2 regions of the Parageobacillus galactosidasius genome follow, and region 2 is predicted to be linked to the other one. Evidence: a T-box and tRNA genes for the amino acid it is inferred to sense, from the RefSeq annotation. Region 2 holds a T-box; the other holds one or more tRNA genes.
What was found. The T-box of region 2 lies ahead of ileS (isoleucine--tRNA ligase). A T-box ahead of a tRNA ligase gene usually reads a tRNA of that ligase, here a tRNA-Ile.

Region 1: it has a tRNA-Ile gene. The T-box ahead of ileS (isoleucine--tRNA ligase) is inferred to sense a tRNA for this amino acid. The anticodon was not compared.

The regions. Positions count from the first base shown of each region.
Region 1 is NZ_NDYL01000001.1:552,332-555,724, forward strand. Features, by position in the region: partial or broken gene B9L23_RS19825 (RNA-guided endonuclease TnpB family protein) at 371-523, opposite strand; tRNA gene B9L23_RS02955 (tRNA-Ala) at 1,017-1,092, shown strand; tRNA gene B9L23_RS02960 (tRNA-Met) at 1,110-1,183, shown strand; tRNA gene B9L23_RS02965 (tRNA-Ile) at 1,191-1,267, shown strand; tRNA gene B9L23_RS02970 (tRNA-Ser) at 1,284-1,376, shown strand; tRNA gene B9L23_RS02975 (tRNA-Met) at 1,408-1,484, shown strand; tRNA gene B9L23_RS02980 (tRNA-Asp) at 1,490-1,565, shown strand; tRNA gene B9L23_RS02985 (tRNA-Phe) at 1,706-1,781, shown strand; tRNA gene B9L23_RS02990 (tRNA-Thr) at 1,810-1,882, shown strand; tRNA gene B9L23_RS02995 (tRNA-His) at 1,893-1,968, shown strand; tRNA gene B9L23_RS03000 (tRNA-Gly) at 1,975-2,045, shown strand; tRNA gene B9L23_RS03005 (tRNA-Ile) at 2,050-2,126, shown strand; tRNA gene B9L23_RS03010 (tRNA-Asn) at 2,399-2,473, shown strand; tRNA gene B9L23_RS03015 (tRNA-Ser) at 2,477-2,569, shown strand; tRNA gene B9L23_RS03020 (tRNA-Glu) at 2,578-2,649, shown strand; tRNA gene B9L23_RS03025 (tRNA-Gly) at 3,044-3,117, shown strand; gene B9L23_RS03030 (B3/B4 domain-containing protein) at 3,203-3,393, opposite strand, start outside.
Region 2 is NZ_NDYL01000001.1:1,125,437-1,128,829, reverse strand. Features, by position in the region: gene ileS (isoleucine--tRNA ligase) at 1-1,814, opposite strand, end outside; T-box leader at 1,920-2,137, opposite strand; gene B9L23_RS05990 (DivIVA domain-containing protein) at 2,184-2,696, opposite strand; gene B9L23_RS05985 (YlmH family RNA-binding protein) at 2,771-3,393, opposite strand, start outside.

The DNA.
Region 1 (3,393 bases), 570 kb from region 2:
AAGTAGTCAGAGCCCGTTCATGGGTGATGGCGTGCCTTTTGTAGAATGAACCGGCGAGTTACGATGACGTGCGAGGTTAAGTCGAAGAGACGGAGCCGCAGCGAAAGCGAGTCTGAATAGGGCGTTAAGTACGTTCCCAAGGCTAAATACTCCCTAGTGACCGATAGTGAACCAGTACCGTGAGGGAAAGGTGAAAAGCACCCCGGAAGGGGAGTGAAAGAGAACCTGAAACCGTGTGCCTACAAGTAGTCAGAGCCCGTTCATGGGTGATGGCGTGCCTTTTGTAGAATGAACCGGCGAGTTACGATGACGTGCGAGGTTAAGTCGAAGAGACGGAGCCGCAGCGAAAGCGAGTCTGAATAGGGCGTCAAAGCCGCTGGATTTTCGTTTTGGAAAAGGTTCTGGAGCGAAAAGCAATCTCGCTAATATAGTTGCATGCTTGGTTAAACCGTTTCATTGTTTCCAGCAGCGCATGAAACTGTTCAAGAGTTGGCATTAATTTAATCTTGAGAGTGCAGAGCATTCTTGATTCACCTACCTTTCTAAATCCAGTGTACTTATATTGAACGAAAAATTCAATATATACTGAAAATATAAACCCCGCCTTCCTCCCACAGCTAAAGCAGTGGGCTTCCGGCGGATGTTCTCGTGAATGAACAGGAAAACACAAACGAAAAAGCTCGTCCTCATTAACTTAAAATAAATACGAAAAAGGAAAAAAGGGGAATAGTTTCCATACCCGTCAAGTTTAGCGGTATAAAATTTTTAAGACGATACTCGTGTTCATCCCCGCAGTGAGTGATGGGGATCACATCCATTATTGGGCATACCAAATACCCCTCCAGAAGAGGGGTATTTGGTATTTATATCCATATCTAATTCTACCATATCTCTAATTTCGTTAAGATATCTGATGCCGTTTCTTCCCCTTTCCTTCGACCTTTCTTGGCATGTTTTCGTAACTTGGGACCATGGGGTCGCAGGTTCGAATCCTGTCTTCCCGATTTAGAAAATATGGGGCCTTAGCTCAGCTGGGAGAGCGCCTGCTTTGCACGCAGGAGGTCATCGGTTCGATCCCGATAGGCTCCACCAGTAATAATAAAGAATTTGGCGGCGTAGCTCAGCTGGCTAGAGCGTACGGTTCATACCCGTGAGGTCGGGGGTTCGATCCCCTCCGCCGCCATTGAAATGGACCTTTAGCTCAGCTGGTTAGAGCAGACGGCTCATAACCGTCCGGTCGTAGGTTCGAATCCTACAAGGTCCACCATGTTCTTTAATATGATGGAGGAGTACCCAAGTCTGGCTGAAGGGGTCGGTCTTGAAAACCGAGAGGCGCCGCAAGGCGCGCGGGGGTTCGAATCCCTCCTCCTCCGCCATACATCGTTACTCGTTACTATAGTATATCGCCGCGGGGTGGAGCAGTCCGGTAGCTCGTCGGGCTCATAACCCGAAGGTCGCAGGTTCAAATCCTGCCCCCGCAACCAATATTGGTCCCGTAGTGTAGTGGTTAACATGCCTGCCTGTCACGCAGGAGATCGCGGGTTCGAGTCCCGTCGGGACCGCCACAATGAACTAAGTATATGGATCGGTAACGATGAATGATACTTCCATGAATATGCTGCGAGTTGTCCTGACGCATCTAACATTGCTGAATAAGCTAGAAGAGGAAAGGACAAGACAACACAGAATATTAAGATAATAAAATGGCTCGGTAGCTCAGTCGGTAGAGCAAAGGACTGAAAATCCTTGTGTCGGCGGTTCGATTCCGTCCCGAGCCACCACTCACTCTTAAGTTTTTCTGTCTGATGTGCCGGCTTAGCTCAATTGGTAGAGCAACTGACTTGTAATCAGTAGGTTGCGGGTTCAAGTCCTGCAGCCGGCATCAGATTGTGGCGACTATGGCGAAGTGGTTAACGCACCAGATTGTGGCTCTGGCATGCGTGGGTTCGATTCCCACTAGTCGCCCCATGTTATGCGGGTGTAGTTTAGTGGTAAAACCTCAGCCTTCCAAGCTGATGTCGTGGGTTCGATTCCCATCACCCGCTTCTTGGGCCTATAGCTCAGCTGGTTAGAGCGCACGCCTGATAAGCGTGAGGTCGGTGGTTCAAGTCCACTTAGGCCCACCATATTGCATATTATCTGATAGTGAGTTAAACTAATATTAGACTTGCTTTATTCCGCAATAGCTCAGCGACAAGCACTACATCGATGAGTTCACTGCGAGTTGCCTCGATGCATCCATCATCTTTGAGTTTGCTAGCAGAGGAAGAGGCAACGAAAACCAAATGAAAACTAGAAGGTTTGTATCTTTTGTCCCGACGCATCTTGCTTCTGTGAATTAGCTAGAAGAGGAAGGGATAAAGATAATTTCGTATATGATTAATGCCATTCTCTTTATTCCGCAATAGCTCAGCGGTAGAGCAACCGGCTGTTAACCGGTAGGTCGTAGGTTCGAATCCTACTTGCGGAGCCATACGGAGAAGTACCCAAGTGGCTGAAGGGGACGGTTTGCTAAACCGTTAGGTCGCAATTTTGCGGCGCGCGGGTTCAAATCCCGCCTTCTCCGCCATTCAATGTGGCCCGTTGGTCAAGTGGTTAAGACACCGCCCTTTCACGGCGGTAACACGGGTTCGAATCCCGTACGGGTCATAAAAGCACCAGTTACGCTGGTGCTTTTGTTCTTTCCATAAAACGAAATTTGTCGAATTTTTTCGTTTTATAGTTGCAATCTAATACATCCTCTGTTATAATCAATACCGTTAACTTAATGTTGTTCATGATAAATGCGGTTTTGTATTCGGAGAATGTATACGCGGGTGTAGTTTAGTGGTAAAACCTCAGCCACGAGCAATACATCATCGAATTTGCTTCGAGTTGTCCCGACGCATTAAACACCTTGAATCGGCTAGAAGAGGAAGGGACAACGAAAAGAAGAGTTGATTGCGGGTTGCCTCGATGCATCCATCATCTTTGAGTTTGCTAGCAGAGGAAGAGGCATGACAACTGCGCGTTGTATACAGATTTAAAGAATAAAAAATAATATGCGGGTGTAGTTTAGTGGTAAAACCTCAGCCTTCCAAGCTGATGTCGTGGGTTCGATTCCCATCACCCGCTCCATCGCAAATAATGGTTATGGGGACAACGCAGTGTTTCGTTTCTTCAAAGAACGAGGCATTGCGTTTTTTATTTTTTATGTAATTTTTTACACAAGTTGAAAGACAGCATCACCTCCATGAATTTGCAAGAACATCTTTTGCATGGACTGCAACAGTTTTTCACATTGTTCTTGTTTCATAGATGGCAGTAAATAAACAATTTGAACGGCGTTTTTCGTTTCTTTTGTAACAGCTGTTCGTTGGGAATCAACAATCGGACTGCCAAATGGCCCGTGAA
Region 2 (3,393 bases):
GCCGGCACAACGACATTGCCAAGCGATTTGCTCATTTTCCGTCCTTCTCCATCGAGAACAAATCCGTGGCTTAATACAGCTTTATACGGTGCTTTACCGGTAACAGCGACGGCAGTCGAAAGCGAAGAGTTAAACCAGCCGCGATATTGGTCGGAACCTTCTAAATATAAATCTGCCGGGCGTTGTAAATCATCACGTTCTACAAGCACTGCCTGATGGGAAGAACCGGAATCAAACCATACATCCATAATGTCTGTTTCTTTCGTAAAGATACCGTTCGGGCTTGATGGATGAGTAAATCCTTCCGGTAATAAATCTTTCGCCTCACGCTCAAACCAAACGTTCGAACCATATTGACGGAACAAGTTAGATACATGTTCAATCGTTTCGTCCGTAATAATTGGTTCACCGTTTTCCCCGTAAAAGACTGGAATCGGTACCCCCCATGCACGTTGACGAGAAATGCACCAATCGCCGCGGTCGCGAATCATATTATGGATGCGGATTTCGCCCCATTCCGGAATCCATTTTGTTTCTTTAATGGCCTGAAGCAGTTCACCGCGAATTTTATCGATGGATGCAAACCATTGTGTCGTAGCACGGAAAATCGTCGGCTTTTTCGTACGCCAGTCGTGCGGATACGAGTGAGTGATGAAACTGAGTTTTAAAAGCGCCCCGACTTCTTCTAATTTTTGCGTAATCGCTTTGTTTGCTTCATCGTAAAACAGTCCTTCAAAGCCTGGCGCTTCGCTTGTCATATAGCCGCGCTCATCGACTGGACATAGCACATCCAAGCCGTATTTTTGCCCGACAATAAAGTCATCTTCCCCATGTCCAGGCGCGGTATGAACGCATCCTGTTCCGGCGTCTGTCGTAACATGTTCACCGCAAATGACTAAAGAATCGCGGTCATAAAACGGATGTTTTGCCACGACATATTCTAAGTCTTTTCCTTTGATCGTTTTCACAACCGTTACTTCGTCCCAGCCGATTTCTTTCGCAACAGATTCTAATAACGCAGCAGCAACGACATATTTTGCACCGTTTGTTTCCACCACTTGATAATCAAGGTCTGGATGGACGGCAATCGCTAAGTTTGCTGGAATCGTCCAAGGCGTTGTTGTCCAGATAACGATCTTTTCATCCCCGTCAAGCACTCCTTTTCCATCTTTCACTGGGAATGCAACATAAATGGAAGGGGAACGTTTGTCTTTATACTCAATTTCCGCTTCCGCCAACGCCGATTCGCTTGATGGAGACCAATATACCGGCTTTAGGCCTTTATAAATAAGTCCTTTTTTCGCCATCTCGCCAAACACTTTAATTTGTTGTGCTTCATATTCCGGTTTCAACGTAATATATGGATTTTCCCAATCGCCGCGCACGCCAAGACGCTTAAATTGCTCGCGCTGATTATTAATTTGTTCATACGCATATTGTTCACAAAGCTTGCGAAATTCCGCAACGCTCATCGATTTTCGGTCAACTCCCTTTTTCGTGAGCGCTGTTTCAATCGGAAGTCCATGTGTATCCCATCCAGGAACGTATGGCGCGCAATAGCCGCTCATCGATTTATAGCGGACGATAATATCTTTTAAAATTTTATTTAAAGCGTGTCCCATATGAATATCGCCGTTCGCGTACGGCGGCCCGTCATGCAGAACAAACAATGGACGTCCTTTTGTCCGTTCTTGCACTTTTCGATAAATGTCCATTTCTTCCCATTTTTTCTGGATTTCCGGTTCACGCTTCGGCAAGTTTCCGCGCATCGGAAATTCCGTTTGTGGCATTAACAGCGTTTCTTTATAATCCATGTTCATTCCTCCTATCCTTATTATTTCATGTATAAATGAGCGAAATAGATAAGCAGCTGATCAAGTTGGAAAGACAGTAGAAACGTAAAAAACCGCTCTCTCCCAAAAAGGGACGAGAACGGTCTCGCGGTACCACCCTTATTGGCTATGTATGCCATAGCCCACTTTGCATTCGTAACGTGAATGACACGCCACTGCCTACTTTTCCGTTCAGCATGGAACTCCAGGGTGATCTTCACTCTTTCGCTTATGCCAGGCTTCCACCATCCCCAGCTCGCTGAAATAAGCGTTGAAAGAGCTACTGTCCCTTTCATCGTTAACGCCTATGTTCATTTTATTCGATATTATATGCGAAAAAATCAATGGTCGTCAAGATTGGGAGAGTTCTTCCTTCTCCTTTGTTTCTAATTCTGGCACTTCATATTCCATTAAATCATCCCAATCGCGATTATTCAACATTTCTAGCTGTGCTTCAATGAGCATGCGAAAACGCATGCGAAATACTTTCGATTGCCGCTTTAGTTCTTCAATTTCAAGAGAGATTTTCCGCGATTTCGCAAGCGCTTCGCTGATGATGCGCTCCGCATTTTTTTCCGCTTCTTTAATGATTAGTTTCGCTTCTTTCTCCGCGTTTCGCTTTACTTCTTCCGCTGTTTCTTGGGCAACTAAAATCGATTTGTTTAATGTTTCTTCAATATTAGTAAAGTAATTTAGTTTTTCTGTCAATTCCGCTACTTTTTCCTCAAGTTGCTTTTTTTCGCGAATCACCATTTCATAATCTTTAATGACTTGATCAAGAAATTCATTTACTTCATCTTCATCATAGCCGCGAAAACCTCGGCTAAACTCTTTATTATGAATATCTAATGGCGTTAAAGGCACAATGGCCACCTCCGTCTCGAAATTCCTTTTCCTTATCATTCGACATTTTTCTATCAATTCCTGCAACCATTCGATTATTTTTGTATTCCGATTCGAATGCGCCACTTTTCTTTTTTTGTTTTTCCTTCAATGGATATAATTTTACAGCGGCCAAATCCGCGCGCGGAAAGAATGTCTCCTTGTTGGCATTCAAAATGTGCTTGTTCAACGATTTTCCAATTTACTTTTACAAATCCATTTTCAATGAATGACTGAATTTTTTGCCGTGATACATGAAATGCTTGTGATAATATTGCATCCAGCCTTAATGATGAAGCGGTAATGGTCGTATCTTGCCACTTTTCTTCTAACGTGATAATCTCTGTCAATGGCCTTTTTTCTACCGAAACATTTGCTTTTCCGATTGCGTGCAAATGTAGGCGGATATAGTCCGCCACTTCGTTGGCCGCCAAAAATTGAACCCGTTCCTCCTTCATTAAAATATCACCAAATTTTCCGCGCCTCAACCCAAGCGACATGAGCGCCCCTAGCACTTGGCGATGCTCTAGGCTGATAAATTTGCTCGGATAATGGACCTCAAACAAAGCAATTTCATAATCTTCATCCGTGGGCTGAAAATATGGCGGGAACAATAGCGCTCTTTTGCGCTCCACAAACGGGGCGCCGCCAAAAAAAGCAATGCGAACCTCCTCATCGC